DNA from 4 places in the Phyllobacterium ifriqiyense genome. Region 2 is predicted to be linked to each of the others. Evidence: riboswitches for the same ligand, from Rfam matches in the RefSeq annotation. Region 2 holds a riboswitch; each other region holds the start of a gene.
What was found. Region 2 has a riboswitch for cobalamin ahead of QFZ34_RS17495 (ABC transporter ATP-binding protein). Riboswitches for the same ligand answer to the same signal wherever they lie in the genome.
Positions count from the first base shown of each region.

Region 1: another riboswitch for cobalamin. It lies ahead of QFZ34_RS11105 (hypothetical protein); the one in region 2 lies ahead of QFZ34_RS17495 (ABC transporter ATP-binding protein).
Region 3: another riboswitch for cobalamin. It lies ahead of nrdH (glutaredoxin-like protein NrdH); the one in region 2 lies ahead of QFZ34_RS17495 (ABC transporter ATP-binding protein).
Region 4: another riboswitch for cobalamin. It lies ahead of QFZ34_RS08935 (aromatic ring-hydroxylating oxygenase subunit alpha); the one in region 2 lies ahead of QFZ34_RS17495 (ABC transporter ATP-binding protein).

Region 1 is NZ_JAUSZT010000003.1:725,910-734,004, reverse strand. It holds gene QFZ34_RS11125 (ABC transporter permease) at 1-114, shown strand, start outside; gene QFZ34_RS11120 (ABC transporter ATP-binding protein) at 111-896, shown strand; gene QFZ34_RS11115 (GlsB/YeaQ/YmgE family stress response membrane protein) at 902-1,159, opposite strand; gene QFZ34_RS11110 (glutamine synthetase beta-grasp domain-containing protein) at 1,508-2,548, shown strand; cobalamin riboswitch at 2,685-2,907, shown strand; gene QFZ34_RS11105 (hypothetical protein) at 3,010-3,273, shown strand; gene cobF (precorrin-6A synthase (deacetylating)) at 3,270-4,043, shown strand; gene QFZ34_RS11095 (GAF domain-containing protein) at 4,183-5,154, shown strand; gene adh (aldehyde dehydrogenase) at 5,325-6,842, shown strand; gene QFZ34_RS11085 (DUF779 domain-containing protein) at 6,950-7,300, shown strand; gene QFZ34_RS11080 (DoxX family protein) at 7,293-7,703, opposite strand; gene QFZ34_RS11075 (DNA-3-methyladenine glycosylase) at 7,837-8,095, shown strand, end outside.
Region 2 is NZ_JAUSZT010000003.1:2,029,791-2,037,885, reverse strand. It holds gene QFZ34_RS17500 (transglutaminase family protein) at 1-3,252, opposite strand, end outside; cobalamin riboswitch at 3,794-4,007, shown strand; gene QFZ34_RS17495 (ABC transporter ATP-binding protein) at 4,278-5,084, shown strand; gene QFZ34_RS17490 (ABC transporter substrate-binding protein) at 5,084-6,031, shown strand; gene QFZ34_RS17485 (FecCD family ABC transporter permease) at 6,032-7,045, shown strand; gene cysQ (3'(2'),5'-bisphosphate nucleotidase CysQ) at 7,177-7,995, opposite strand; gene cysN (sulfate adenylyltransferase subunit CysN) at 8,008-8,095, opposite strand, start outside.
Region 3 is NZ_JAUSZT010000002.1:544,485-552,579, forward strand. It holds gene cyoA (ubiquinol oxidase subunit II) at 1-1,028, opposite strand, end outside; gene QFZ34_RS04200 (MFS transporter) at 1,214-2,545, shown strand; cobalamin riboswitch at 2,655-2,876, shown strand; gene nrdH (glutaredoxin-like protein NrdH) at 3,121-3,342, shown strand; gene nrdI (class Ib ribonucleoside-diphosphate reductase assembly flavoprotein NrdI) at 3,357-3,770, shown strand; gene nrdE (class 1b ribonucleoside-diphosphate reductase subunit alpha) at 3,740-5,893, shown strand; gene nrdF (class 1b ribonucleoside-diphosphate reductase subunit beta) at 5,908-6,897, shown strand; gene hisC (histidinol-phosphate transaminase) at 7,024-8,085, opposite strand.
Region 4 is NZ_JAUSZT010000003.1:322,421-330,515, forward strand. It holds gene QFZ34_RS08905 (sugar ABC transporter ATP-binding protein) at 1-673, opposite strand, end outside; gene QFZ34_RS08910 (sugar ABC transporter substrate-binding protein) at 760-1,689, opposite strand; gene QFZ34_RS08915 (YciE/YciF ferroxidase family protein) at 2,037-2,510, opposite strand; gene QFZ34_RS08920 (carboxymuconolactone decarboxylase family protein) at 2,693-3,277, opposite strand; gene QFZ34_RS08925 (TIM barrel protein) at 3,361-4,176, opposite strand; gene QFZ34_RS08930 (FAD-binding oxidoreductase) at 4,331-5,416, opposite strand; gene QFZ34_RS08935 (aromatic ring-hydroxylating oxygenase subunit alpha) at 5,422-6,663, opposite strand; cobalamin riboswitch at 6,775-6,973, opposite strand; gene QFZ34_RS08940 (L-fuconate dehydratase) at 7,155-8,095, opposite strand, start outside.

The sequences.
Region 1 (8,095 bases), 1.3 Mb from region 2:
CTCGCTACTGGTCAGATTATTTTCGGCATTATTGTCATCGGCATTATCGGTTTGATTTCAGATTTCCTGTTCAAGTCGGTCAATCGCCGCCTTTTTGCATGGAGGCTCGCATGAGCACGCTCATCATTAAAGGCGTGAGCCGTGTCTTTCCGGGTGTTCGCGGCGGGCAGCCTGTGCAGGCGCTGCAACCGACGGATTTGACTGTTCCGCACAATGATTTCGTGTCCATCCTCGGACCATCCGGCTGCGGAAAATCCACGCTGTTACGTATTGTTGCGGGGCTTGACCGGCCGACCACGGGCACGGTCACGCTTGATGGCAAAGAGGTGAAAGGTCCAGGCGCAGATCGCGGTGTCGTGTTCCAGTCCTATACGCTGTTTCCATGGCTGACGATCGAACAGAATATCGGTTTCGGCCTGACAGAACGCGGCGTCGGCGCAAAGGAAAAAGCTGAAATTGTCGCCTCTTACATCGACAAGGTGGGACTTAAAGGATTTGAAAACCATTGGCCAAAGCAATTGTCCGGTGGCATGCAGCAGCGCACGGCAATTGCCCGCGCCTTGGCGAATGATCCGAAAATACTACTTCTGGATGAGCCTTTCGGAGCGCTGGATAACCAGACGCGAGGCTTGATGCAGGAACTGCTGCTCAGTATTTGGGAGCGGGAACAAAAGACAGTTATCTTTGTCACGCACGATATTGAAGAAGCGATTTTTCTGGCGTCACGCGTGGTTACGATGTCAGCACGGCCGGGCCGTATCAAGTCGATCACGCCGGTACCGCTGGGACATCCGCGCCATTACACGGTTAAAGCCGCACCCGAGTTTGCCCGGATACGGCTTCAATTGACCGAGGAAATTCGCAGCGAGGCTATACTCGCTGCCGTTTCTCATTAATCAAATCAGGCTGTTCGTTTGAACATGCGGGCAACAGCGATAAGAATACAGGCGCCGATAAAGCCTGCAATCAAATAGCCCAGCCAGCCTGTAAGGACGACGCCGACCATGGAAAGGATCGCGTTGGCGATTATCGCGCCCACGATCCCGAGTATGATGTTCATGATGACGCCCATGTTGCTCTTCATGAACATCTCTGCAAGCCAGCCCGCAACGCCACCAATGATGATTGCTGCGATCCACCCGATTCCGGCACTTTCCATAATACTCTCCATTTCGTTCATTCCAGATCGTTAATCCGGAAGTGAGTTATTGGTTCCAAGCTCGCGACAGAATTTGCGCCTTATCATGCCTAGAAATTCCGCACCTGCCTAAAAATGCATCAACGTGGCGATTGGTAAAAGCGGTTTTTCTGAGCCGTCAGCATAGCAATGGCAGCTTCAAACTGCAAAAAGCACCGCTAAAAATATCCGGCTAATATGTTTTTCAAATTTTTGCGATCCGGCTGAGCGAATTGGCACGCTGTTTGCATTGTCAATTCTATCTGCGAACTGCGCTCCACGATGCAGGCCTCGCAACCGGTCTGCACAATAAAATATGAGAGAAACGGAATGGCAAAATATAAACTCGAATATATCTGGCTCGACGGTTATGTCCCTTCGCCAAATCTTCGCGGTAAGACGCTGATCAAGGAATTCGACGTATTTCCGACGCTGGAACAATTGCCGCTTTGGGGCTTCGATGGAAGCTCGACAATGCAGGCAGAGGGCAAAAGCTCGGATTGCGTATTGAAGCCTGTTTCTCTTTATCCGGACAGTGAACGCAAGAATGGCGTTCTCGTCATGTGCGAAGTCATGATGCCCGATGGCAAGACACCGCATCCTTCCAACACCCGCGCAACTGTTCTTGATGATGACGGCGCATGGTTCGGCTTCGAACAGGAATATTTCTTCTACAAGAACGGCCGCCCGCTCGGCTTCCCTGAGACAGGTTTTCCTGCGCCGCAGGGCCCATATTATACAGGCGTTGGCTACAGCAATGTTGGCGATATCGCCCGCAAGATCGTCGAAGAGCATCTCGATATCTGCCTGAATGCCGGCATCAACCATGAAGGCATCAATGCTGAAGTGGCAAAAGGCCAGTGGGAATTCCAGATTTTCGGAAAAGGTTCCAAGAAGGCTGCCGATGAGGTCTGGATTGCACGCTATCTCCTGCAGCGCCTGACTGAAAAATACGGCATCGATATCGAATATCATTGCAAGCCGCTCGGCGATACTGATTGGAATGGTTCGGGCATGCATGCCAACTTCTCCACCACCTATATGCGTGAAGTCGGCGGCAAGGATTACTTCGAAAAGGTCATGGCGGCATTTGAGCAGAATTGCGCTGCCCATATCGCCGTATATGGACCGGACAATCATATGCGCCTTACCGGCAAGCATGAAACCCAGTCGATCCACCAGTTCAGCTACGGCATTGCTGATCGCGGTGCATCAATCCGCGTTCCGCACAGCTTTGTAAACAATGGCTATCGCGGTTATCTTGAAGATCGCCGTCCGAATTCGCAGGGCGACCCCTACCAGATCGCGTCGCAAATCCTGCGGACAATTTCTGAAGTGCCGGAAGATGCGGAAGAAGTTCTCGCCGCTTGATCTTGTTTGAATAGTTTGGAATGGCGCGGGCACCAGCCTGCGCCATTTTCTATTGGTGATGCGCCGCATTCAGCCGTTTACCGGTTTCCCCCCGATAAATTTACGCCTGCCTGTTGACCTCAATAGGTGGGCTGGGTTCTTATAAGAGTGTTCCGGTTCTCCCGTGCTGCAAAGCCGGGAGCTAAGAGGGAAGCCGGTGAAGTGATATTCACCAATGCCGGCGCTGCCCCCGCAACTGTAAACAGCGAGTTGCTGTCGCTTGAATTCGTTCAGGCAAAAGGTCACTGGGATTTCCCGGGAAGGCCAGACAGTAATACTGACCTGTGAGCCAGGAGACCTGCCGAAACATGATGAACGTCCACGGGCGGGGTGTCCCGGTGTGTCGCTTGTAATGGTTTGCCGCAGGCTGACTATCTGCAATCTTCGCGCTTGACCCTTGTCCCCAACAATCGGGGTTAAGCATGATACTCGGCGCCAATACAAATCAATATAACAACCCACAATCGGTCAACGCGGCAACTGTGCCGGAAGACGTGTTTTTTGCCTGGCTGCTTTCCCGGCCTCGCGGCACCAATATCGTTGCAGCTGCAAGTCAGGAGATTATAAAGCTTGAGGCCTATGCCGGAAAACATGCGGGGGCAAAACGCCTCCACGAACTGTTCTGTGCTTTGATCGAAGGGAGTCAAAGGCTGGAACTATCGTCGGCCTCGCGTGTGCCCCAGTGAAACGCAAAGTGCTCATCATCGGAATTGGCGCGGGCAACCCAGACTACGTGACCATACAGGCAGTCAATGCGCTCAATCAGGTCGATGTGTTTTTCATTCCCGATAAGGGAGCTGAGAAAGAGCAGCTATCCCGCATCCGTCGGGAAATTTGCGAGCGGTTCATCACCGCCCCCCACTACCGCATGGTGGATTTTGAAACGCCGCTGCGCGAGAAACCGTCCTCTACCTATCGAACAAGTGTCACGGACTGGCACGACAAAATGGAAGCGACCTATGCGCACCTGCTGATGGAGGAGCTTGGCGATGATGAGTGTGGTGCTTTCCTCGTATGGGGTGATCCATCGCTTTATGACAGCACGATCCGCATTCTCGACAGACTTAACGCAAAGGGCAATTTCGAACTGGACTATGATGTCATTCCCGGCATTAGCAGCATTCAGGCGCTCACGGCAAAGCATAAGGTTGTGCTCAATCGAATCGGCGAGTCCATTACGATAACCACAGGGCGCAAGCTTGCCGAAGGTTTTCCGAACAATTCGGAAAGCGTGATTGTGATGCTCGATGGCGAGGGCGCGTTCAAGGCAATTGATGAAGATGTCGATATTTATTGGGGTGCTTACATAGGAACGGAAGACGAGATTCTCATGTCCGGCAAGCTGCGCGATGTCGTTGACGATATTGAGCGGTTGCGAAATGTTGCGCGCGCGCAAAAGGGCTGGATCATGGATACATATTTGCTGAAAAGGTCATATGACGAGATTGGAGAATAGCTGCGATTATAACCGGGGGCGTTTTGGACCTACGCCCTTAAATCGCGGCGGTAGAGCAGCCCCGGTTGCCGCCATCAATAGGTGACTTGACGTAGGCGAGAACAGGCGTCACCCTGTACATGGACTTCGGAGGAGGACCATGGGAACGCAGGATGACGGCTTACATGCCGAGCATATCCAATCTGCCGTGACAGGTGACGCTGCTGCGCAGTCAGCGGTTGTTGCATCGTGGGGGCGTTCAATGCGTCTCTACGGCTTGAAGCCTGATGAGGGCACGCCGCCAAACATGCTGACCGATCAGGAATTGCGTGAAGCGCGTGAAGAGCTGGGATCTCTCATAGAAACCGCAGAAATCGCACTCGACCGGCTTTATTCGGCGGTGGGTGGTGCGGGATGTTGTGTCCTTTTAGCGGACAAGAATGGTGTTCCAGTCGATCGCCGGGGCTATGAGGGCGATGATGCCACCTTTTGCAAGGCGGGACTTTGGACGGGAGCAGTCTGGAGCGAAGAGTGCGAGGGCACCAATGGCATTGGCACAGCGCTGGCTGAACAACGTGCCCTGACGATCCACCGCGACCAGCATTTCCGCAGTCGCAACACAGCGCTTTCTTGTACTGTGGCACCGATTTTCGATCATCGCGGGCGGCTGATGGCAGCGATTGACGTATCGTCGGCACGTTCCGATCTGACCGAGGGCTTTGTCAAACTCATTGCCATGGCTGTGGTGGATGCCGCCCGGCGGGTGGAAGCGGAAAATTTCCGATTGGCCTTTCCCAAAGCGCGCATCGTCATGGCACAGGGTAGCGAACGCGGCCATGACCGGGCTTTGAACGCATTAATTGCAGTGGACGAAGACGATCTTGTGGTTGGCGCATCGCGTTCGGCGCGTGCACTTCTCGGGCTGACTGACGAAAGCCTGAACAGTCCGTTGCCGGCGGCGAATCTGCTCGGGCAGGATACCGATGCGGAACGAGGATTTGCAGCCGCCGAACGCAGCGTGATCCAGCGAGTTCTGCGAAAAGCAGATGGCAATGTTTCCATTGCCGCGAACATGATGGGCATGAGCAGAGCTACCCTGCATCGCAAGCTTAAACGGCTTGGCTTGAACTGAGACTTTCATGTGTCTCAATATTGCGACAAATCCTGCATTCGCTTTGCCTGCCAGGGATGACACTCAAGCTGTAAAGCGCGATCCTCTGAATATGCCGCGAGGAGGCGGTATGGAAATCGTGCAATGCGTCCGGTCCTTACCCTGACGCGTTGCTTCAGGGAGGAAGTTCAATGAACAAGGTAGAATTCAACCGAACCGTCAAACCCAACTTCAAGAAACGCTACGGCAACTTCATTGGCGGGAAATTCGTCGAGCCGAAGGCAGGCCGTTACTTCGAGAATACATCGCCGGTCAACGGGCAGGTGCTGTGCGAAATTGCCCGATCTGATGCCAGCGATGTGGAGGCCGCGTTGGACGCCGCTCATGCTGCAAAGGATGCCTGGGGCCGGACAAGTGCCGCTGAGCGCAGCGTCATGCTCAACAAGATTGCACAGGTAATGGAAGATAATCTTGCTATGTTGGCGCAGGCTGAAACCTGGGACAATGGCAAACCAATCCGCGAAACGACGGCAGCCGACATGCCGCTTGCAATCGATCACTTCCGCTATTTTGCCGGTGCCATCCGTGCGCAGGAAGGCGGAATTTCAGAGATTGACCACGATACTGTGGCCTATCACTTCCACGAACCGCTGGGTGTTGTCGGACAGATCATTCCGTGGAATTTCCCAATATTGATGGCTGTGTGGAAACTCGCCCCGGCATTGGCGGCGGGCAATTGCGTGGTGCTTAAACCTGCCGAGCAGACCCCGGCATCCATTCTGGTACTTGCGGAACTGATTGCCGATATCCTGCCGCCGGGTGTTCTCAACGTCGTCAATGGTTTTGGTCTGGAAGCAGGAAAACCGCTCGCGTCGAGCCCGCGCATTGCCAAGATCGCGTTTACCGGCGAGACCACGACGGGTCGTCTGATCATGCAATATGCCAGCCAGAACCTTATTCCCGTTACGCTGGAGCTGGGCGGCAAGTCACCAAATATATTCTTCAAGGATGTGGTGGCTGAGGATGATGACTTCTTTGACAAGGCCATCGAGGGTTTTGTCATGTTTGCGCTTAACCAGGGCGAGGTCTGTACCTGCCCGAGCCGCGCGCTCATTCACGAGTCAATCTATGATCGTTTCATGGAGCGTGCCCTTAAGCGCGTGGAAGCCATCGTACAGGGCGATCCGCTTGATCCAGCGACCATGATTGGTGCGCAGGCATCCAGTGAACAGCTGGAAAAAATCCTGTCATATATGGACATTGGCAAACAGGAAGGCGCTGAGGTTCTTATCGGCGGCGAACGCAATGTTCTGTCCGGCGATCTTGCCGGGGGTTATTACGTGCATCCGACCGTGTTCAAGGGTCATAACCGGATGCGGATTTTCCAGGAAGAAATCTTTGGCCCTGTCGTTTCAGTGACGACGTTCAAAGATGATGACGAAGCCCTGTCTATCGCCAATGATACGCTTTACGGCCTCGGCGCAGGCATTTGGAGCCGTGATGCTAACAGGTGCTACCGATTTGGCCGCGCCATTCAGGCCGGTCGCGTCTGGACCAATTGTTATCACGCCTATCCGGCTCATGCCGCGTTTGGCGGATATAAGCAATCGGGCATCGGCCGTGAAAACCACCTGAAGATGCTTGATCACTATCAGCAAACCAAGAATATGCTGGTAAGCTATAGTCCAAAGAAACTCGGCTTCTTCTAAAAAACCGATGTGAATACAGCCTGACGGGCGTACCATGCCTTGTCAGGCTGAATTCTCAAATGGTTTTACTACCGGATTGGTAAGCCGAGGAGAGGTTGGAGGTGTGCATGGACCATATGGTTGAAAACAAGGTGAGCGCGACACCAGCGGCGCTTGAGTTGATCGCAACTTTGCAATCCGAATATGGCCCAATCCTGTTTCACCAGTCTGGGGGCTGTTGCGATGGCTCGTCTCCCATGTGCTATGCGCAGGGTGACTTTATCATCGGCGATAATGATGTGAAGCTTGGTGAGATTGGCGGTGCGCCGGTTTATATCAGCGCGTCGCAATATGATGTCTGGAAGCATACCGAGCTTATTATCGATGTGGTTCCCGGCCGCGGCGGAATGTTCTCGCTGGATAATGGCCGGGAAGTCCGATTTCTGACGCGATCGAAAGTTTGCGCCACTCCTAATTGAATGGGATAAGAGCCCGAAGGCGACGGTCACGCAGATAAAGACCTCCCCACATGATCAGGCCAAGATAAACGCCGAAGAACAGATGCGTAAACAGCGGATTGCCAATGCGCAATTGTGTGAGGATTGCGCCGCCGAGATAGCCTGTGAGCAGGATCGCACCCAGTATGGAAGTGCGCGGCCAGGCATAGAGAGCGGTACAGACCAAGCCCAAGATACCAAGGCCGCGCGCGAATGCCACCGTGGTTGGAAGCCCGATTTCAGCGCTTGTCTGGATAACAATATCCAGTGGCACGAGCTTGATGCCGCCATCAAAGATCATGAACAGTATAAAAATGCCGCTGAGGATACGGCCAACCCACAGGCTCTTGCCGGAAATGTTGCCGGCATATGCGATATTTTCCATCTTCGTTCGTCCTTTTGAGTGTGATGTAGTGCCTCAAGGACGAACCATGGGTAATATCTCCTACAAGTGCTCTTAAATTTTTTTCAAAGCGTTGAAGGATGAAAACTGTGGCGGCTAATTTAAAGGAGGTGCGATGATTACGCCGGAGTTCTTTCAACGTGACGCGGTTACAGTTTCAAGAGATCTTATTGGCGCGAAGCTCTTTCTTCATGGTGTCGGCGGACGGATTGTCGAGACTGAAGCCTATACGCAAGACGACCCGGCATCGCATAGTTTCAGAGGCCCTGGCCCTTCCAACAAGGCAATGTTCGGGCCAGCGGGAAACGCCTATGTCTACCGATCATACGGCATTCATTGGTGCCTGAATATTGTCTGCCTGCCCGGCTCCGCAG
Region 2 (8,095 bases):
GTGGCCGCGGGGCTCAAACCGCGCGAGCCTGCGCGCCTCCGCTTCATTGGAGTTAATCGGGAATGTGTCGTAGCTGCGTCCGCCCGGATGGGCGACATGATAGGTGCAGCCTGCGATAGCCCGTCCCGACCATTGATCGTAAATATCAAACACCAGCGGGGTATTGACCGGGATCATCGGATGCAGGCCAGAGCGCGGCTGCCAAGCCTTGTAGCGAACGCCTGCAACAGCAACACCATTGGTCTCAGTCATTTTCAGCGGCACTTCGCGGCCATTGCAGGCAACGCTGTAACGCGCGGCATTATAGCCTTCGACCCTCACCTGCAAACGCTCGACAGAGCTGTCAACAAAACGCACCGTGCCACCAATAGCGCCCTGTTCGCCCATCACATGCCAAGGCTCAAGCGCTTGCCGCAATTCCAGTCTGACGCCTTCATTGACGATTTCACCGCAGAAGGGAAAGCGGAACTCCAATTGCGCCTCAAACCATTCCGGCCGGAAATCAAATCCGTTCTGACGCAGGTCGGCCAGCACATCGAGAAAGTCCGCCCAGACGAAAGCCGGCAGCATGAAGCGGTCATGCAATGTCGTACCCCAACGCACGAAGCTGCCTTCGATCGGGTTGTTCCAGAAGCGGGCAATCAATGCCCGAACCAGCAATTGTTGTGCGAGACTCATGCGGGCATTGGGCGGCATTTCGAAACCGCGAAATTCGACGAGGCCAAGCCGCCCGGTTGGACCATCTGGCGAGAAAAGCTTGTCGATGCAAATTTCCGAACGATGCGTATTGCCTGTCACATCCACTAAAAGGTTGCGGAACAGCCTGTCCACCAGCCAAGGCAAAGGCGGCGTACCACGACCTGGCAGAGGCACCTGCGCCATGGCGATTTCCAGTTCGTAAAGACTGTCGTGCCGCGCCTCATCGAAACGCGGCGCCTGACTGGTCGGGCCAACGAACATGCCTGAAAACAGATAGGACAAGGATGGATGTCTCTGCCAATGCAAAACCAGACTTTTCAGAAGGTCCGGACGGCGCAAAAACGGGCTGTCATTGGGTGTTTCGCCGCCAACCACCACATGATTGCCGCCGCCAGTGCCCGTATGCCGCCCGTCAATCATGAATTTATCAGCGCCAAGCCTTGTCTGGCGAGCTTCCTCATAAATCGTCTCGGTTGTTGCCACGCATTCGCGCCAGTTCGAAGCCGGATGGATATTTACTTCAATCACGCCAGGGTCGGGAGCAACGCGTATCACGCTGATGCGCGGGTCCTGCGGTGGTCCGTAACCTTCGATATGAACCGGCAAGCCGAGTTTGGCGGCAGCAGCTTCCGCCGCCCCGACAAGTTCAAGATAGTCCTCAAGCGCCTCAACCGGCGGCATGAACACGCTCAACCGGCCATCGCGCGGTTCAACCGAAATGGCTGTACGCACCGCGCCGCCAATCTCTCCCAGTTCCTGCTCCACACGCTCTTGGGCATTACCTTCGGCGGCGGTGAACGAAGCAACCGCTTGCGGCTCGTCTCTCACATCAATGCCGGTTAATGCCGGCGAATCCGGCAAAGGACCCCGCTCTACGGAAGGGTCAACCGGCACGATGAAGGGAAACTCGGAAGGCGGCACATGTGGCAGAGCGCCCAGCGGCAGGCGGTAACCGACAGGAGAGTCGCCCGGAACCAGAAAGAGCTTGCCGCGCCGCGTAGTCCATTTTTCACTGCGCCAGCGCGGACCTTGCGCAGCCTGGCTGTTCCAGCGCTGTACCGGCAATACAAATCCTGTTGGCTCTGTCAGTCCCCGTTCGAAAACACGCGCCATGCGGCTGCGCTCTTCCGGGTCTTTCAGCATGGAGTTTGAGGGGTCAACATTCTCCGGCAAATTGCCTTCTTTGACGATCCATTCTGCGGGGTCCTCATAGGCGGCGGCAACCATATCGTCTTCAACGCCCAATTCGCCAGCCATCTCCACCAGCAGTTTGCCGGCATCTTCCGGTTTGACATCCGCCTTGCTGTTTTCCGCGGCGATAAGATCAGGATTGACCCAGATGGGCTGGCCGTCTTTTCGCCAATAGAGTGAGAACGTCCAGCGCGGCAGGCTCTCCCCCGGATACCATTTTCCCTGCCCGTAATGCAGAAATCCGCCCGGCGCGAAACGATCACGCAAGCGCCGGATCAGCTTGTCAGCTTTTTCCCGCTTGGTTGGGCCAACGGCATCGGTGTTCCATTCGCCGGATTCAAAATCGTCAATTGAAACGAATGTCGGCTCGCCGCCCATGGTCAGGCGAACATCCCGTTCCTTGAGCAGCGCATCGACTTTGTTGCCAAGCGCATCGAGCGCGTCCCACGATTCATCGGAAAATGGCTTGGTAATGCGTGGATGCTCCGAGACGCGCGTTACCCGCATGTCAAAACCGAATTCGACATTGGCCGGTTCAGCCATGCCTGAAATCGGTGCAGCATTGCGATAATGAGGTGTTGCGGCCAGCGGGACATGACTTTCGCCAGTCAGCAACCCCGATGTCGGATCAAGGCCAATCCAACCGGCACCCGGCAAGTAGACCTCGCACCAGGCATGTAGATCAGTAAAATCCGTCGTTGTCCCGGCAGGCCCATCCAGCGCCACCAGATCGGGCTTTAACTGGATAAGGTAGCCGGAAACAAAACGCGCCGCCAAGCCAAGATGACGCAAGGTCTGGACGAGAAACCAGCTGGTATCACGGCACGAACCTGTACGGACATTCAACGTGGTTTCCGGCTCTTGGACACCGGTTTCCATGCGGATAACATAACCAATCTCGCGCTGGATGCGTGCATTAAGGTCCACGACGAAATTGACTGTATTGGTGCTTGAGCGATCAATCGTTGCCAGAAAATCCGACAGAAGCGGCCCAATCGGCTCCGGCTTCATATATATGGAAAGATCGTCGCGTATATCTTCAGGGTAAGCGAAGGGCCAGATTTCTCCGGCAGGTTCGACGAAGAAATCAAACGGATTATAGACGGTCATATCGGCAATGAGATCGACTTCGATCTTGAGCTCCGTGACGGGCTCAGGAAAGACAAAACGGGCCAGAAAATTACCGTAAGGGTCCTGCTGCAAATTGACGAAATGGTTGGACGGACTGACCTTCAACGAGTGACTCAGCACTTTGGTTCTCGAGTGCGGAGCTGGTTGAAGGCGGATGATCTGCGGCCCGAGCATGATGGGGCGATCATATTTATAGTGAGTCAGGTGATAGACTGCTGCGTGAATTGCCATGTCGCCCCAAAATTCAATAAAACATCGATGTCGCCAAAGGCTACATGCGAAGCCTAGCCTACTCCATCGGCTTGTTCACGCTTAAAAAACTTATTCTGCCATTTATTTTAGCACGTACTGAATCTGCACCTTAAACGGGCTGGCAAAATGGACGACACAACCAAATCCAAGAGAGGGGTAACATAATTTGCATTAGGCTTGCTGCGTGGTTCGACGGGGCTCACCATGAGGGAGGTTATTATTTGCAGGAAGTTACTTCCTGCAAGGTTATCGACCAATGTGCAATCAAACCACATTCCTCATGGTGAGCCCCGTCGAACCACGCAGAAACTCAATGCCAACAAAGGGTAGCTGCTGATTATCACCCTGGAATTGAAAAAGACCCGGACGAGCTGGACACTCACTATCCGGATCTCCATTCATTAAACCAGAAAACGGGAGGTGGGCGAAAGCCTCCCTCTCACTCCTGAGGGAAACATAGCATCTTCTATTTTTTCCAAGTGCTATCTCTTTTACCCCATTTCATTTTCACTTCGGTTCAACTACTAATCATCGTGATGGTTTCTCCGGCTAGACAATGCTGGAGATGAAAAGGGAACACGGTGAGGCGTACCCAAAAGGGACCGAAACCGTGGCTGCCCCCGCAACTGTAAGCGGTGAGCGACGCCTGATGATGCCACTGATCGCAAGATCGGGAAGGTAAGGCTTTGCCAAGACCCGTGAGCCAGGAGACCTGCCATCATAATTGAAATTCGAACCGGACGGGGTGTGCCGGGAGCGATGCGATGACCTCTGTCCGCATTAGCGGCACCCGAATGCTTTGAATAGCTTCCGGTTCATCGTCTGCGTTCTCTGTCCTCCCCTTGAAAGTTGGCAGGTATGAACGTTTCGCGCATCGTCACTTCGACCCAGCATCATATTATCTACCCTCTCAAACAATCGGCATTGACGATTGTTATAACATTACGTTATCTCCTACCCATGTCGAAATCCTCAGAATATTTCCACGGCATGGGAGCGCGCCCGTGAGCCATATACAGCTTGATGCAACAGCCGTGAGCTATAAAACCGGAACCCATATTTTGGTTGATGCTGCGTCGGTCGGCATAAGATGTGGCGCAAGGCTCGCTATTATCGGGCCGAATGGCGCTGGAAAATCCACCTTGCTGCGCATGCTGGCCGGGCTGCTGCCACCGACGTCCGGCGGAATAAGCTTCAACGGCAAAATTATCGGTACAATGTCGCCGCTTGAGCGGGCCCGGCAATTTGCCTTTGTCGGCCAGGCCGATGCCCCCGATCAACAGCTTCTTGTCGAGGATTATGTATCTCTTGGCCGCATTCCCCATCTGGGCGTCTTCACACGCACGATCGACCGGGAAATCGTCGAAGATTCCATGGAGCGAGCGCGGATCAGCCATTTCCGCCGTCGTGCATTGGGTTCATTGTCAGGCGGCGAACGGCAGCGCATGCAATTGGCGCGCGCCCTCGCCCAGCAACCGGCCATCCTGTTTCTTGATGAACCGACCAATCACCTCGATCCAAAGGCGCGCAGCGAACTGCTCCTGCTGGTTGCCGGACTTAATGTCACGACCATTGCCGTTCTGCATGATTTGCCGCTTGTTGCGCCCTTTGCAACCCATGTAGCAGTCATGCACAGCGCTCAGCTTGTAGCGTCAGGCACGCCCGACGAAACGCTGACCCCGCGCATTGTCAGCGATGTATTTGACCTTGATGTGCTGCGCCTCAGGCACCCATCCCGCCAGCGCGACCTTATGGTGTTTGAAGCACCCGAACCGATCCATGACGCCCATTCTCATTCACGGAGCATTTGATGAAAAAATCCCTTTTTGCCCTCGCATTTACTCTTCTGTCTGCGCCTGCCTTTGCTTTCCCTGTAACCGTCGATAGTTGCGGCAAACCTTTGACCTTCGACGCCGCTCCCAAACGTGTCGTCGTCAACGATATCAACATGAGCGAAATGGCTTTCGCGCTTGGCCTGCAATCTTCAATGGTTGGCGTGACCGGAATCACCGGCTGGTACAAGCTCGATGATGCCTTCATCAAGCAGCAGGGTTCCATTCCGGAACTTGCACCAAAAAATCCGACACTCGAGAATATTATCGCCGTGCAGCCTGATTTCTTCTTTGCCGGATGGAATTACGGCATGCGCATCGGCGGCGAAGTTACCCCCGATACACTTGCGCCCTATGGAATCAAAACCCTCGAACTGACCGAGAGCTGCGTCCATCTCGATAAAAACCGCCCTGCCGCTTCCATGGAACTTCTCTATGGCGACATCGAAAAGCTGGGCAAAATTTTCGGCAAGGAAGCAGAAGCTGAAAAACTGATTTCCGGCTGGAAGACCCAATTGGCACAGATCAAAAAGAAGGTCGGCACCAACAGCGGTACCCGCGTGTTCCTTTATGATTCCGGTGAAGACAAACCATTCACCGCTGGAAAGTTCGCCATCCCTTCAGCGATGATCAGCGAAGCTGGCGGCGTCAACATCATGGATGACCTGGAATCCAGCTGGGCCACCACCTCTTGGGAAACTGTTGCATCGCGCAATCCGCAGTTTCTCGTACTCCTCGATTATCAGGATGATGTTGGATATAAGAAGCTTCTCGATTTCCTGAAGAGCCATCCGGCCATGAAGGAAACCGATGCAGTAAAGAATGAGCGCTTTGTCGCCCTTCGTTATGCGGAACTTACGCCGGGTCCTGCGAATATCGAAGCCATCGAAAAGATTGCCAAGGCAATGCATCCGGAAGCATTCTGAGTGCATTTTCCGGCGGGAACAAAACTGACTTTAGCGGTAAGCACGGTGCTGGTCATCGTGCTTGGGCTCCTTTCCATTGCCTATGGCTCAACATTTATCGCGCTTGGCGACGTGTTGAATGCCTTGGCGCATTTTGCAGGGCTCAGCGATCTGGCCACGACTGTGCCCATAGAAAGAATTATTGTCGACCTTCGTTTGCCCCGCGCCATCCTCGGCCTGTGCGTCGGTGCTGGCCTTGGCATCATTGGCGCAATGTTGCAGACCGTTACCCGCAACGATCTCGCCGACCCCTTCCTGTTTGGTCTTTCCTCGGGGGCTGCTGCTGGCGCGGTATCGGTTATAAGTCTTTTCGGCGATCGCTTCGGCGTATGGACCCTGCCCATTGCTGCGTTCAGCGGTGGCATGCTCGCAGCTATTATCGTTCTGCTGCTGGTGCGCCGCGTACAAGGTCAAGGTCCCGAGCGCATGATCCTTGCTGGCCTTGCCGTATCCTTCATCTTCACGGCGCTTGCCAATTATATGGTGTTTTCCGGCGATCAACGCGCCGCCCATTCGGTATTGTTCTGGACGCTTGGAGGACTGGGAATTGCGCGTTGGGATAATCTGCCGCTGGCATTGATTGGCCTCGCCTCGATCCTCGTCTTCGCGCTTTATAACCACCGCAACCTTGATGCGTTTTTGGCGGGCGAAAACACCGCGGAAAGCCTCGGCGTCAGGGTCAATCGAACTCGGAATATCGTGTTTATTGTTTGTGCCTTTTCAACCGCGATCTTTGTTTCAGTATCGGGCGTTATCGGCTTTGTCGGGTTGATGATTCCCCATATTGCGCGGCGTTTTTCCGGCCAGCTCCATGCCGGACTGATTGTAACTTGCGCGCTTTTCGGAAGCATACTGCTCCTTTCAAGCGACCTCGTCGCAAGACTGCTGCTCGCGCCGCAGGAATTGCCGATTGGCGTCGTCACCAGCTCCATCGGTGCGTTCTTCGTCGTCACCTTGCTGCTGCGCAAAGGATGAGATGATAATTTATTGCCGACCAAAGCCAAATGGCATTTGTTAAGGCATATGCCTGTGCGAGAGGCACTATTCTCGTGACAAACAATCTAAAGGATTTCAGCCGGGTTCCAGGTCTTAAAGCTGAAAACTGGCTATAGTCTGCCCCGAGCGACGAATCCGGGATTGGCAAAATCAGCATCATCCGCCTGATTGCGGCGACCATAGCTCAGCAACTTGCCATCCAGCGTGAGCGTCGTTCCACCAGCGGCGCGAAGCACTGCATCCCCGGCAGCCGTATCCCATTCCATCGTCCGGCTCAGGCGTGGATAAATATCCGCCTCGCCCCGTGCCAACAGGCCGAATTTGATCGACGATCCAACAGAAATACATTCTTCAATATCAAAATCTTCCAGATGCGCATCGGTTTCCGGCGTACGATGAGAGCGGCTGGCGACGGCGATCATCTGCTGCGGTGCCTTGCGGCAGGAAATTTGCCGTGCCGAAACAATGCTGCCCCCATGATCCAGCGTTATTTCCCTCGCGCCATCCGGGCCACCTGTAAACAGCCAGCCACGAACCGGAGCATAGACAACGCCCAAGACCGGAATACCATATTCGATAAGAGCAATATTGACTGTGAAGTCGCCATTGCGATTAACAAACTCGCGCGTTCCGTCCAGCGGATCGACGAGATAAAACCGGTCGCCGAGATCCCCCGGCACATGTCCGCCGGAAATTTCCTCTTCCGCAACAATGGGTATATGCGGCGTTGCCCGGCGCAATGCTTCCAGGATAATTGCTTCAGCCGCATGATCCGCAGCAGTGACTGGCGACTTATCGTCCTTAAGCGCGACGTCGCAACCTTCTTCGTAGATGCGCAGGATTTCGAGGCCGGCTGCAATCGCGGTTTTCTCGAATATGGATAGCAACGATGCGTAGTCGATCGTTGTAGGTACTGGATTTACTGTCACGTTCAGCCCTGCCTAGATCGACCACGAACTATGATCGAAATTGAAGATGATTCCGCGATCAGTGAGCAGCTTTTCCACTTCCGAGGCAAGCTCTTCGGTT
Region 3 (8,095 bases), on a different contig from region 2:
AGGGCTTCTTCCGTGGTGCAGATGCCGACAACAAATGCAGGATCAGGGCCAAAGACAGCGCCGCCACGCCTTGTGTACTTATCGTATTCCAACGAACGGGTATTATAGATGCCGGCCATCCCAAGGCCACCCTTGGCATCGATTTCATCCATCTCGCTCATGCACATCTTGCCGCGTTCCACACATCGGTTGAGAACTGCGCTGAACAGTTCCGGATCAACACTTGCATAATGCTGTACCGGTACTTTTTCGCTGGGCTGTTCCAGGTGCAGATAGGTCATCCGATCAAGAGTGGTGCCTTTTGACTTGACGTCGGCAATCCATTTTTCAAAACCCTCATCCGGCAGGCCGTGAAAAGCGAAGCGCATACCGGAAAAACCGGCGCCACTGTAATTGGCCGAAAAGCCCTCATATTCGCCGGGGTGATTGATGACGGCGCTCAGCTTCGTCTGCATGCCCGGCATAGTGTATATCTGCCCGGCTAGCGCAGGAATATAAAACGAGTTCATCACCGCCGAGGAGGTCAGCCGGAAAGCGATGGGCCGATCGACGGGAGCGGCCATTTCATTGACGCTGGCGATACCATATTCCGGATAGATAAAGAGCCACTTCCAATCCAGCGCGACCACTTCGACCTGCAATGGCTTGACCGTTTCGGAAACTGCTTTGCCGGGGGAAATGCGTCCAAGCGGACGATAGGGATCGAGCAAATGTGTCGCCATCCAGGTGACCGCGCCAAGGCAGATGATGATCAGCAGCGGCGCCGCCCAGATGATCAATTCCAGCTGGGTGGAGTGATCCCATTCCGGGTCATAAGGCGCATCCGTGTTTGACTGCCGGTATTTCCAGGCAAAGAACACGGTGAGCACCATCACTGGAATGATAATGACAAGCATGAGGACGGTAGAAATAATGATCAGGTCGCGCTGTTGCACGGCGACGTCGCCTGAGGGGCTCATGACAACAGCATTGCACGCGCTAAGCAATGCAAGCAGTGGAAGCAGGGCGATGGCAAAAAAACGGTTCAAGAGACTTCCTGTCAATGGAAACAGCGCCTAGTTGCGCCATCACTAGCTGCACCATAGTCAGAGCGACATTGGACAATTTGCCCAATCCTCCCGTAGTGTGTCACAATGATAAAGGATACGCTAGCAGTGACCGCAAACGAGCAGACCTGAACGGTTTCAATATTGATCGAGGAGCGCACCGGGCAATGAGCGCGAAAACAGGAGCGGCATCTTCGACAACGCTTGAGCAGGACGCAACGCGCCTTCACTCGCGACATGACGACGTTAACGTTGGCGAGATTGCCATCGGCGTGATTATCGGCAGAACGTCCGAATTCTTTGACTTCTTCGTCTATGCTATTGCCTCCGTGCTGGTCTTTCCGAAACTGGTGTTCCCCTATGTTGATGCTCTGACGGGCACGATCTATTCGTTCGGTATTTTTGCGCTGGCCTTTCTTGCGCGACCGATCGGCACGGTTATCTTCATGCAGATCGATCGCACTTACGGCCGTGGCGTGAAATTGACGATTGCCCTGTTCCTGCTTGGTAGCTCGACCGTTGCGGTGGCGTTCCTACCCGGTTATGCCCAGGTCGGTTGGGCATCTGCAGCGCTTTTGGCACTGTTCCGGATAGGACAGGGGCTTGCGCTGGGCGGTGAGTGGGATGGCCTCGCATCGCTTCTGGCGCTCAATGCACCCAAGCAACGCCGTGGCTGGTATGCGATGATACCGCAACTCGGTGCTCCCTTGGGGCTTATGGTTGCGGCGGGGCTGTTCGCATTTTTCGTTGCCAATCTTTCCGCAGAAGACTTCCTGGGCTGGGGCTGGCGCTATCCGTTTTTCGTTGCTTTCGCTATTAATGTGGTGGCGCTGTTTGCACGGTTGCGAATGGTTGTTACGCCGCAATATGCAAAATTATATGAAAGCAGAGAACTGCAGCCAACGACGGTGGCCAACACATTACAGCATGAAGGTCGCCACGTGGTCATTGGTGCTTTTGCACCGCTTGCGAGCTTTGCGCTCTTTCATATGGTAACGGTATTTCCACTGTCTTGGGTCTTCCTGTTTACGGATCAGGGCCCGGCTCGCTTTCTTTTGATTGAAGCATTCGGAGCGGCTGTGGGCGTCATTACCGTGTTTGCGTCGGGCACGATTGCCGACCGCGTCGGACGCCGGAATCTGCTGGGCGGCACCGCCATAGCCATTGCTGTGTTCAGTGGATTTGCTCCTCAATTGCTTGATGGCGGCGACATCGGCGAACTGATCTTCATGATCCTTGGATTTATTTTGCTTGGTCTGTCCTTCGGCCAGTCATCCGGCTCAGTGGCCTCGCGGTTCTCAAAGAAGTTCCGCTATACCGGCTCGGCATTGACCAGCGATATGGCATGGTTGTTCGGGGCGGGTTTCGCACCGCTGGTCGCGCTGCTGCTATCCAGCCATTTCGGCCTGATAGCTGCGGGCGGCTATCTGCTCTCCGGTGCTGTGTGCACGCTTATAGCCCTCAGCTTGAATCGTCAGACCGACAATCCGGACGTGTAGTCCCTTCCTCACTCATTCCATTTTCGTGCGGAGCGCCAAATTGATTGGCAGCTGTGCATAGTTTCAATTTTGGTTTGATCTAGCTGTTGACGGATTTTTAACATCCACTACTATATATAGTGTTCAAGGTTCTTCCGATTCGTGAGAGTGGGAAGCTAAGACGGGAATACGGTGAGTGGTGCCTTTAGGTACTGTGATGCCGGAGCTGCCCCCGCAACTGTAAGCGGCTAGCACGTGTTCGATACTGTCACTGGAGCTCTAGGCACCGGGAAGGCAAGAATAAGTGCGTTGATCTGCGAGCCAGGAGACCTGCCTTGATCTGATGAGTCCACCGGCGGGGTGCCGGAGCGGTCGCGCCAATGCACGGGGATTTTCCGTGTAAAACGCTTCCCTGCCCCTCCACGAGCGAGCTACAGGGTGAAGTGCATGAGAAACCTATCCAGCGCATTGATTGTGGGCGACCCGCCGTAAATCGGGCGGCACTTAAGTAAGTCATACAGTTCTAAACCAAACTAGCTGGCAGCACTCAGAGCTGCCAGACCATGTTCTCACGACCAAAATCAAATGAGGAAGTCATGAATATTGTCGTTTACAGCAAGCCGGCCTGCGTCCAGTGCACCGCTACGACCCGAGCTCTTGACCGGCAGGGTATGGAGTATGACGTTATTGATATTTCCAACGATCAGGATGCTCTCGAACTTGTTCAAAGTCTCGGCTACCGCCAGGTACCTGTGGTTGTCGCCGGCGAAAAACACTGGGCCGGTTTCCGCCCGGATATGATCAGCACCCTTGCCTGACTGGGATGGGTGTCATGAGTGGGATCGTCTATTTTTCGAGCAGGTCGGAGAATACCCACCGTTTTGTTTCCAAGCTGGGCTTCACCTCACAACGGATACCGATCGGCTCTCGTGAAGAGCTGAAGATCAACGCACCCTATATTTTGATCGTGCCAACTTATAGCGGCGATGGCGGCAAGGGTGCCGTTCCAAAACAGGTGATCCGCTTCCTCAACCAGGCGGAAAACCGTTTAAATCTCCGCGGCGTGATTTCCGCGGGTAACAGTAACTTCGGAGCGACCTTCGGGATTGCCGGCGACATCATCTCTGCCAAATGCCAGGTGCCTTACCTTTACAGGTTCGAGCTGATCGGCACGGAGCAGGATGTCGTAAACGTCAAACATGGATTGGAACGATTTTGGACACGCTCACGCTCGAACGACCAGTGAAAGCCAACGAACCAGTGCTGGATTACCACGCGCTGAACGCGATGCTGAACCTTTATGATGAGGAGGGCAACATCCAGTTCGATCAGGATCGTATGGCGGCGAAGCAGTATTTTCTGCAGCATGTGAACCAGAATACGGTGTTCTTTCACAATTTGCGCGAGAAGCTCGATTACCTGGTAACCGAAGGCTATTATGAGCGCGCGGTGCTTGATCAATATTCCTTCAATTTCATGCGCGATCTGTTCGACCATGCCTATGCGAAGAAATTCAGGTTTCCAACATTTCTTGGCGCATTCAAGTATTACACCAGCTACACGCTGAAGACCTTTGACGGAAAACGCTATCTTGAGCGTTACGAGGACCGCATCTGCATGGTGGCGCTGACGCTGGCGCAAGGAAGTGAAATCCTGGCGCGGGATATGGTTGACGAGATCATTTCCGGGCGTTTCCAGCCTGCAACTCCCACCTTTCTCAATGCTGGAAAGAAACAGCGCGGCGAGCTGGTGTCCTGCTTTCTGCTCCGAATTGAAGACAATATGGAATCAATCGCGAGGGGTATCAACTCGGCCCTGCAGCTCTCCAAACGCGGGGGCGGCGTTGCATTATCGCTCACCAATATCCGTGAAGCGGGCGCGCCGATAAAGCAGATTGAAAATCAGTCATCCGGCATCATTCCAGTCATGAAGCTTTTGGAGGATAGTTTTTCCTATGCCAACCAGCTTGGTGCAAGACAGGGGGCAGGTGCGGTCTATCTGAACGCACATCATCCCGACATAATGCGTTTCCTCGATACCAAGCGCGAAAATGCGGATGAGAAAATCCGTATCAAGACGCTGTCGCTCGGCGTTGTCGTGCCGGATATTACTTTCGAATTGGCGAAGAACAATGAGGATATGTATCTGTTCTCTCCCTATGACGTAGAGCGGGTCTACGGCGTGGCCTTTACGGAAATTTCGGTGACAGAAAAGTACCGTGAAATGGTCGCAGATTCGCGTATCCGCAAAAAGAAAATCAAGGCTCGCGACTTCTTTCAGGTCTTGGCCGAAATCCAGTTCGAAAGCGGCTATCCCTACATCATGTTCGAGGACACAGTGAACCGCGCCAACCCGATTGCAGGGCGTATCACCATGAGCAATCTGTGCTCGGAAATCCTTCAGGTCAGCGAGGCGAGCGAATACAATGCCGATCTGTCCTATAGCCATATGGGCAAGGATATCTCCTGTAATCTCGGCTCGCTGAATATTGCCGCCGCAATGGATTCAATGGATTTTGGCAAAACCATCGCAACGGCCATCAGGGCGCTGAGCGCCGTCTCGGACATGAGCCATATCTCGTCGGTGCCTTCTATCGAAAAGGGTAATGATGACAGCCATGCCATCGGCCTTGGGCAGATGAATCTGCATGGTTACCTGGCCCGCGAACGCATTTATTACGGCTCTGACGAAGGTATCGATTTCACCAATATCTATTTCTACACCGTGACCTATCACGCCGTTCGCGCATCCAATCGCCTAGCGGTTGAACGCGGCCAAAGCTTCAAGGGCTTCGATAACTCGAAATATGCATCTGGAGAATATTTCGACAAGTATACGGCGCAGGAATGGCTGCCAGCAACCGAGCGCGTAAGAGAGTTATTCGAAGCCGCGGGCATTGCGATCCCGACACAGGAAGATTGGCTGGCGCTGAAGCAGGCGGTGATGACCTCCGGTCTTTACAATCAGAACCTGCAGGCTGTGCCGCCCACGGGCTCCATTTCCTATATCAATCACTCAACCTCCTCGATCCATCCGATCGTGTCGAAGATCGAAATCCGTAAGGAGGGCAAGATCGGCCGCGTCTACTACCCGGCCGCGTTTCTGACCAATGATAATCTTGATTACTATCAGGACGCCTATGAGATTGGCCCGGAAAAGATCATCGATACCTATGCTGCAGCAACGCAGCATGTCGATCAGGGCTTGTCGCTGACGCTCTTCTTCCGCGATACCGCGACCACGCGCGATATCAACAAGGCGCAGATCTATGCCTGGAAGAAAGGCATCAAGACAATCTACTATATCCGTCTTCGTCAAATGGCTCTGTCCGGCACGGAAGTGCAGGGCTGCGTATCCTGCACGCTTTGATTTCCGGGGAAACAATGAACATTCAAATCAAGAATAAAGCTGTAAAGCTTCCTGCAGCCGTTCGCGCCATCAACTGGAACCGCCTTGAGGATGACAAGGACCTTGAGGTCTGGAACAGGCTTACCGGAAATTTCTGGCTGCCGGAAAAGGTGCCGCTGTCGAATGATATTCCGTCCTGGGCTGCACTCAAACCCGAGGAACAGCAGCTTACCATTCGCGTGTTCACGGGGCTGACCCTGCTCGATACAATCCAGACCAGCATTGGCGCGCCAAAACTCATGGAAGATTCGATCACTCCCCATGAGGAAGCAGTCTATTCAAACATCTCCTTCATGGAGGCCGTGCATGCCCGTTCCTACTCGTCCATTTTCTCCACATTGTGCTCGACACCTGACGTTGATGATGCCTATCGCTGGTCCGAGGAAAATGAGCATTTGCAGAGGAAGTCCGCGCTGATCCTCGAACATTACCGCAATCCCGATCCTCTCAAGCGCAAGATTGCCAGCGTGTTCCTGGAGAGCTTCCTGTTTTATTCCGGCTTCTATCTACCGATGTTCTGGTCGAGCCGCGCCAAGCTGACCAATACTGCCGACATGATCCGCCTCATCATCCGGGATGAAGCTGTGCATGGCTATTACATCGGATATAAGTTTCAACGCGGACTGGAACGTCTTGGTGAGGAGCGCCGTTCGGAAATCAAGGATTTCGCTTTCGATCTTCTGCTTGAACTCTACGACAATGAGGCAAAATACACCGAGACACTCTATGATGGCGTCGGCCTGACCGAGGACGTGAAGAAATTCCTTCATTATAATGCCAATAAAGCACTGATGAACCTCGGCTACGAGGCTCTCTTTCCTGCGGAAGCCTGCAAGGTCAACCCGGCAATTCTTTCAGCGCTATCCCCGAATGCTGATGAAAACCATGACTTCTTTTCCGGTTCCGGCTCTTCCTATGTCATAGGCAAAGCGATCGCCACGGAAGATGAGGACTGGGATTTCTGATCGGTTAGGCTTTTTAGTTAAAGTAGATGATGAGCGACTTAAACTGGAGGATTGTAATTTGCAGAAAAATCAATCCAAAACAGCTAGTTATAGCGTTTAGTTTCGGCCATCTCTGCATTGATCAGCCTAGCTGCCCAGTATCGTTTGCAATGCGGAAATCAGCTTTGCGCATTCGGAATCTGTGCCTATGCTGATGCGTAAATAGTCGTTTGTCCTCTCGCCGGGCAGGTGCCTTACAAGAATGGCCTTTGTTCTGAGTTGTGTAAAAATTTCCTTTGCAGAGCAGGCAGGGTGATGGACAAACAGAAAATTTGCCGAGGAGGGCAGGACTTCAAAGCCAAGGCCGCGCATGGACAAAGCCAATCTGTTGCGTGTCGCCATAATGTTATTGCGGCTTTCTTCAAACCAAACTGTATCCTGCCAGGCGGCGATAGCGCCGACGATGGCCAGTCGATCCAGCGGATAGGAGTTGAAGCTGTCTTTAACGCGATTTAACGCTTCAATAAGAGAAGACTCTCCAACAGCAAAGCCAACGCGAAGCCCCGCCAGTCCGCGCGATTTTGACAAAGTTTGGACAACCAGCAAGTTTGGGTAGTTCCTGACGAGAGGAATAGCGCTTTCAGCGCCAAAATCGACGTAGGCTTCGTCGATGACGACCACCTGATCAGGATGCTCGATGAGGAGTTTTTCAATTTCCGATAGTGGCAGTGCTGTACCGGTCGGCGCATTTGGGTTTGGTAAAATGATGGCACCGCAATTTCGCCGGTAATCGGATGTGCGAACTGACATTATGTCATCGAGTGCGATTTCGTCGAAATCAATTCCGTAAAGACGGCAATAGGTAGGATAGAAGCTGTAGGTAATATCCGGAAACAGCAACGGTGCATCGTGCTTCAACAAAGCTTGAAAAGTATGTGCCAGCACTTCATCGGAGCCATTGCCGACGAAAACATTGCTTTCGTCAAGACCGTAACTTCTGGCAATTGTTGCCCGCAATTGCAGCGCCGTGGGATCGGGATAAAGGCGAAGTGAATCTGTCGTTTCCGCAGCAATCGCCTTCAACACAAGCGGTGATGGCCCATATGGATTTTCATTGGTGTTGAGTTTAATCAGATTACCAAATTTGGGCTGCTCTCCTGCTACATAGGGGGACAACTCGTGAACAATCTGGCTCCAGAAACGGCTCATAAAACATCCA
Region 4 (8,095 bases), 1.7 Mb from region 2:
CGAACAGTTCATTCATCTTGTGCGTGATGTAGACAATGCCGATCCCTTGCGAACGCAGATCACGTATGATCGCGAAGAGATGTTCCACCTCGCGCTCAGTCAGCGCAGAGGTCGGCTCATCCATAATCAGCACATCGGATTCATAGGAAACCGCCTTGGCAATTTCGACCATCTGGCGGTTGGCGACCGAGAGATCCCGCACATGGCTATCAGGATCGAGCCTGATATTCAGCCGCTGAAAAAGCTCGGCCGTCATATCGTACATTTTGCCATGATCAACGAAGCCGAAAGCATTCTTCGGTTCACGGCGAATCCATATATTCTCGGCTACAGTCATGAATGGCATCAGGTTCAATTCCTGATGAATCATCGCTATGCCATTTTCGAGCGCGTCCAATGGCGATTTCAGGCGAATGGGCAGGCCTTTGAGATAAACCTCGCCCTGATCTGGAATATATATTCCAGCAAGTATCTTCATCAGAGTGGATTTACCGGCGCCATTTTCACCCATCAGCGCATGAACTGTCCCGCGCTTCAGCCGGAACTGCACACCATCCAGCGCCAAAACACCTGGAAATTCCTTGCGGACATTTTCAACATTCAAAAGATATTCCGCCTGCGGCACTGCACCGCTGGCACGAACTGCCGCCATGGTTGAAGGGCTGAGTGTCATGCTCTTCTCCTCCCAGAGAGTTTGGCTGCTTTAAATACCAATGCGGTCTCTCCCCAGGGGGGGAGAGACCGGCAACGACTTATTGCTTAGTTTTTTGACTGATATTTCGACAGGTTTTCAGGCGTTACGAGCTCGAAAGGAATATAGACCTTGCTTTCAATCTTCTCGCCTTTGGAAATCTTGAGCGCCGCATCGACAGCACCCTTGCCTTGCCCTGCCGCATCCTGGAATACGGTTACATCAAGATCACCGGCAGTCATTGCCGCCAAAGCGTCTTGTGTGGCGTCAACACCGGCAACAACGACACTGTCCGGGGCACGGCCTGCAGCCTTAAGCGCCTGGATAGCCCCGATTGCCATCTCGTCATTGTTAGAAATTACAGCGTCAAACTCCAAGCCAGCCGAGAGCCAGTTTGTCATCAAATCCGCGCCCTGTGTGCGCGACCAGTTGGCGGTCTGCTCTTCAACAATGGAGATTCCCTTGCATGCATCGGTCGCAATCACATCATGCACGGCCTTTGTGCGTGCCCGCGCACCCTGATTGGACAACTCGCCCATCATGACGACGACCTTGCCCTGCCCCTTGAGCAACCGGCAGACTTCCGTTGTTTCAAGTGTGCCCGCTTCAGTTTCATTGGAGGCGACAAAAGCCTGCTTCTCAGGCAATTCGTCGACATTTGCTGGCTGGCGATTAACGTAAACCAGTGGGATACCGGCATCGGCAGCAATTTTCGACATGGCCGCAGTGGCATCCGTGTCCACCGCATTGACAATAATCGCATCTACTTTTGAGGCGATGAAATTCTGAATCTGGCTCTGCTGTTTCGCCACGTCATTCTGCGCATCTTCAACCTGCAAAGTCACGCCATCAAGCGTCTTGGCATAGTCTTCCATCCCCGTGCGCAAAACGTTGAGAAAATTGTCATCAAACTGCGCCATCGACACGCCTATATTGGCGGCCAGCGCCGAACTGCTCATCAACGCTGAAACAGCCACTCCCAATAGAAACTTTTTCACTTTTTTCTCCTCCACAATGGTGCCCGGCAACACCTTTCTATCCGGAATCTTCCACTTCGTCCTTGTGGCCACTACCCCTGACCGGCAAGCGACGAAGTTATGGAAAGCGCGTATCTCTCGCGCAACTCGATCCTGGCGCGTTTTCGGAATGTACAGACCGCCACGCTAGTTTCTGAAATATTTATTCCATTTTAAGGCTTCATCGTCAAGTCCGATTCAACTCTCGACTATTGTTAGACGAAGTAATTAGTTGCACAGCTGCGCAAAATGGTTCGCTGTCCATCCAACATGAAAACGGGCCCGGCAAACTTGCCAGACCCGCTCAATTTGTCCGATAGAAGGGCCTGTTAAGGCTTGTTGACGCTCTCAACAGCGATGTTGGTCAGCTTGTTATTGGCTGCCTTCTCCTGATCGAGAATTTCACTGAGCAGCTTGTGAGCTTCGTCATGGCCGAGTGTTTTTGCCCATTCCCGCAACGAGCCGTAGCGGGCAATCTCATAGTGCTCCACGGCTTGCGCAGCGGCAAGCAAGCCCGCATTCAGCGCGGTGCCGGAAGCCTCTTCAATAAGACCATCCGTCTCCTTGATCAAACCTTCAATGGCATCGCATTTTTCGGCTTTCGGCTTAAGACCCAGCGATTTGAAAACCTGGTCCAGCGTCTTTACCTGACCCTTCGTCTCTTCAAGATGCTCTTCTACTGCCTTTTTGAGTTTGGCGTCTTTGGAGGCGCTCGCAACTTTTGGTAGAGCTTTGACGAGCGCATTCTCGGCATAATAGATGTCATGCAATGTGTGTTCAAAAATCTCAGCTAGTGTCTTCATTGTGATTTTCCTCCTGTCGATTGGGATACAGGAACCTTGGGGGAGCGATAATGTTCCGTCGCACCCAGGACGAAATCACATGACAATCAACCGAGTGTCTTGGGTCAATGCCAAAGAGATTCTGAAATAGCGCCATAGCCTATCGCAACGAAGCCTGTAAAACGGCGCAGTGCCTCATCAGTTTAGAAACGTTTTCCGACAGTCATCGCAGTTTGAAAATTGATATCTGGATCAAGAAATATTGCTTCTGGCGCAGCGCCTGTCGCATCAAAGAAACGGCTGACAAAACAGCGGAATGAGGCACAAAGGGCGATGTCGCATATCTGGACATCCGTGAAGCCCGCCGCGCGCAGCCGATTAATATCTTCTTGTTCAACTTTGGAAGCATCCTGCGTAATCTTTTCCGCATAGGCCAGCATTTCCACATCCGCAGCAGAAAGCCCGGCAGTTCGAAAATCGCTATGGACAGCGAGTACCATTTCCTTTGACCCAAGGTCGCCGATCAGTTGTTTCGCATAAACATGCGAGCAATAGGTCGAAGGGATGTACTTTGCCGCAATGAGCGTGATCAGCCGCCATTCTCGCATGCCGAGCGAAAAGCCTGCCCGTATTTTATCCATGAAATCTGTATAGGCGGGCAAAAGACCAGGGCGCGCCGTAAAGCAGCGCGTCGCGTCCATGACGAAGCCAAGCTGGGCTTTGTGCCTGGCATAAATTTCGGCCACTTCGTCCGTCGCGCTTTCATCGTCAATCGTTTGCAGGAACATCGCCATTCTCCCAACAATAGTCGCACCTACCTTATCAGAAAGCGGGACGCCATGGGATATAGGCCTTTAGAGCGAAGCGGCGTTCAGCCCAATCGGGTATTAATCCATGCCATACTGGCAGAAATGGCACGTGCCGGGTCAGCCATTTTCTGGACTTCTTCTGCAAAAGGCTCAAATGAAAACAAGCCCTTGTAGCCCTGATTCAAAAGTGCGCGGATCTGATCGACATTGCCAAGGCGATCATTCTCATCGACCAGAACCCTGTGCGGATCACGCATATCATCAATGCTCACATGAGGATCCGTCACGCCGGAAATATGGACGAGCCCTGTCAAATCCGGAAAAAATTCTGGCTCTCCGGCAAGATGATGATGGAAAGTGTCATGGACAAGCTTGAAACAAGCCTTACCCCCGATAGCCTCAATGGCATGCGCCGCCTCGCCCTTTGAACGAAGCGAGCAAATTTCAAAGCCCAGCGGTTCGACAAAACCCAACAGCCCGCGGCTCTCAAGAATGGGCCTTAGCGCCGTCAGCGCCTTTCGCAAATTAGTCTCCCGCTCACCCTCTTCCTGACCCGTGCCATCATTGACAGGAACCAGAACAAGTGCCGCTGCGCCAGCGTCTCGCGCATAATCCGCAAGCTCAATAGCCTCGTGCTCACGTTCCGGAGTCCACTCGTTAAAGCGCTGCAAGGCATTGATCGTGGCAATGCGCACGCCGGCTGCTTTCGATAGCGCCTTCATTTCAGTTGCAGCTGTGCCGTCAATAATCGCATTGCCGCCAAGGTCATTACGAATCTCAACATCGCGCAAGCCAAGCGCCACCGCCAACTGAAAAAACGCGGCAGGGCGAAGATAAGGAGTAGCGATATGATTGATAGCAAAAATTGGTGCAGCCATTTTGGATTCCTCCCCACCGCTTTGAGCCAGCCTGCTCTATGCGAATCTCGGCCTCTGGCAATACACGAGCTTCGTCAAGCAATGCATCGGGAAAAGCAAGGGGATTGAGATCGACAACACGAAAATGCGCTTGGGAGCTGGAGCAAAATTTGCTCTAGGCTTCCACTTCGACATTGCCCAACGGTTTGGAACAACAGGCCAGGATATAGCCTTCATCAATTTCCTCGTCGAGAATCCCGCCATTATGGTTCATATCGACATTGCCGGAAATTTTCATGACCTTGCAGGTGCCGCACAATCCGGATTCACAGGCCGCGGCAATTCGAATGCCAGCACCACGGGCAGCCTTGAGGATTGTATCGCCTGCGACGCAGTGCACATCCTTGCCGGCCATGGAGAAAGTGACGATCGCGGCAGTTTCAGACACCTCCGTAGAAATATCGTCCATTACCGGAAGCACAGGTTCGGCGGCGGAACCGAAGCTTTCCTGATGGTAATTGGCCATATCGAAGCCGGACTCTTCCAGCATGGCCCGAACATCGCGCATGAATCCGTCAGGACCGCAGCAGAAAATCGTCCGTTCCTTGAAGTCGGGCGACAATAGCGAAAGCTTCGGCGCTTCGAGCCTGCCTCTGATACCCGTCCAGAGCTGCCCCATTTCATGTTCCTTGATCAGAAAGGACAATTTGAGATTTGGCATGCAACTGGTCAGATATTCGAGTTCCTTCCGAAAAATTATATCGCTCGGGCGGCGTGCGCAACTGACAAAACTAATATCGCTTTGTGGTGCACAATCCTGCATCCAGCGCGTCATTGACATCATAGGCGTGATGCCTGATCCGGCAGAAATAAACAGATATTTTTCGCCGGGATGTTTTGAGATTGAAAAGTCACCCAGCGGCCCAAATGCTTTCAGCCGCGCGCCCGGCGTGAGGTGGTCCAGCATCCAGCGGGTGCCAATGCTGCCATCCTGCGCTTTGACCGTGATTGCAATCGTAAATGGCCGCGAGGGGCTGGAAGAGAGTGTGTAGGTACGCAGGACCGCATCCGGTTGCGTACCCAATTCAAACGTCATGAACTGGCCGGGCTCATACCGGAACCAGTTTTGATTGTCGGAACGAAATGTGAATGTCTTCACATTGGGCGCTTCCTCAATGACAGACAGGCACTCCAGCAGATGCAGCCGGTCGTTCCATGGCTGCATCTGATCGAGATGCGGGTACTTTTGAGGAATGCCCATATTCACTACGCTACCTTGCTCAGTCGCTTGTCGCCGGAAAGGCGCGTTTCCATCGTGTTGGAATACCATTCAAGGAATTGCAGAACACCGCCTTCATGCTCTACCGAATAAGGGCCCGGCTCATAGGCAGGAGAGCGAATGCCAAAAGCATTTTCTTCAACGATCTGGCGGTCCTGATCATTGGTTTCGAGCCAGACATGCGTGAGTTCCTCAATGGTGTAATCGACGCCTTCCACCGCGTCCTTGTGCACCAGCCACTTGGTCGTGACCTGGGTTTCGGTCGGGCTAAGCGGGAGAACGCGGAAAGAAAGGGCATGATCCCCCAGAATGTGATTCCACGTCGTCGGATAATGATAGAGCAATAGCGAACCGATCTGCCGTGCATTCACATCATCGCTAAGCTGACGCGCCACAGCACGTTTGCCCGACATGGTATAGCTCTCGGCTTCGTGAAGCAGCGGCACGCGTGTCGCGCGGTACTGGCCATTCTCATCGATACGGAACACGCTCGGCAGACCTGCGGCTTCGCATTTGTCCCAATGCGCCACGATTTCCGGATCATCCTTTGAGCCTTGTATGCCAGTCACGCTTGGTGCTTCAGGAAACGTCTTACAGAGTTCCGGATGATTGGCGGCGCAATGATAGCATTCGCGGTTGTTTTCCCACACCAGCTTCCAATTACCCTTCTCCACGATCGAGCTTTGAAAGGCGACTTTGGTTTCGCTGAGGCGATGCGGTGCAAGATAAGGATCGATCATGGCACGCGTAGCGGCAAAATCCGGCGCAATCGGCGCAAGGCAGATGAAGATATAGCCGCCAACGCTTTCGCAATGCACCGTCTTCAGGCTGTGCTGGCTGGCATCGAAGTCGTCGCCCATCTGGCGTGCGAACAATAGACGGCCATCCAGTTCATAAGTCCACTGATGATAGGGGCAAACAAGCTTCGCCGAGGTGCCCCGTTCAGAAGCACAAACGCGCGACCCGCGATGGCGGCATGAATTATGAAACGCGCGTATTTTCTTCTCGCGGTCCCGGACGATAACGACCGGATAATCGCCAATCTGCACGGTAAAATAATTGCCCGGTCGCGCCACTTCGCAATCATGACCGATAAACAGCCAGTCGCGGTAGAAGATATTTTCCATATCCAACCGGAAATACTCTGGATCATTGTAGAAAGCCTGCTCAAGGCCATAACCAGGTTTCCGGTGTTTCAGGTTCCGGAGTAGTTCACTATGTGCGTCCATGTCGTGTCCTCGCCATCTCATTTGCGAAAGAACTGACTGGTGGTGACGGAGAAGACCGTCCGTATGGCTGCCCATACAAAACAATGCTCCTTGATCGCCCACCGCGATCAGTCGGTGTTATCGCTTGCGGCTGGTTTCCGGGCTCTGGAGTTGCTCTTGCGAGCCTCACGGCGCCTTCCCGGAACCATGCTCCAGTGGCTATTTTGCCGCGTTTCACTCCATTACCGTTGCGGGGGCAGCGCCGGGATTAAACCGGCTTCCCAATTCTCCACCTTCCCTAGAAAGCGGCACCTCAAGTAGCCTGATAAAAGCATCCGGATGATAAAAAGAATAGGTGCGGAAACGACATCGCATTTACACAAGACGACACGACCGAAAAAACAGAAAATGCCGCCACTCCGGCACGTCAGAATGGCGGCAGAATACCCCTTCCATGTCAGCAATGAACATCGCGAGAGACGGCGATGGTTCATTTACCAGGCGAAAAGGCTCTAAAGACCGTGATGCAAATACTGCTTGATCGATTCCGGTTTCATCTCAATTGAAAAGCCCGGCAGTGAGGGCGGCATATAGGCTGCATCCTGAATGTTGCAGGGATCAACAAAATGCTCGTGCAGATGATCGACATATTCGATAACCCTGCCCTCTTTCGTCCCTGAAACGGCGATATAATCAATCATTGACAGATGCTGGACATATTCACACAGACCAACACCGCCCGCATGCGGCCAGACTGGCAGCTCATACTTTGCGGCGATAAGCAGCACCGCCAGCACTTCGTTCAGTCCACCCATGCGGCAACTATCGATCTGCACGACATCGATAGCGCCTTCGGCGATGAACTGTTTGAACATGATGCGGTTCTGACACATCTCACCGGTCGCGACTTTCACCGGATGGATAGCCTGCCGAATTTTGCGATGGCCCGCAACGTCGTCGGGGCTCGTTGGCTCTTCAATGAAGAACGGCTTGACGAAGGCAAGCTTGTTCACCCAATCAATGGCTTCATTCACTTCCCAGACCTGATTGGCATCGATCATGAGAATGCGGTCAGGGCCGATCACTTCGCGCGCGATGGTAAGACGTCGGATATCATCTTCGAGATCGCGGCCGACTTTCATCTTAATGTGGTTGAAGCCCGCATCCACGGCCTCCTGACAAAGGCGACGGAGCTTTTCATCGGAATAGCCCAGCCAGCCTGCCGATGTCGTATAGCAGGGATACCCATCTGCTTTTAGCGTTTCAATACGCTCTTTCTTACCAACCTCTGCTCTACGCAGAATTTCCAGCGTCTCTTCAGGCGTCAGCACGTCCGTAAGATAGCGGAAGTCCACGATTTTGACGATCTCTTCCGGCGTCATTTCACCGACCAGTTGCCAGACAGGCTTCTTCGCTTCCTTGGCCAGCAAATCCCAAACGGCGTTCACTACCG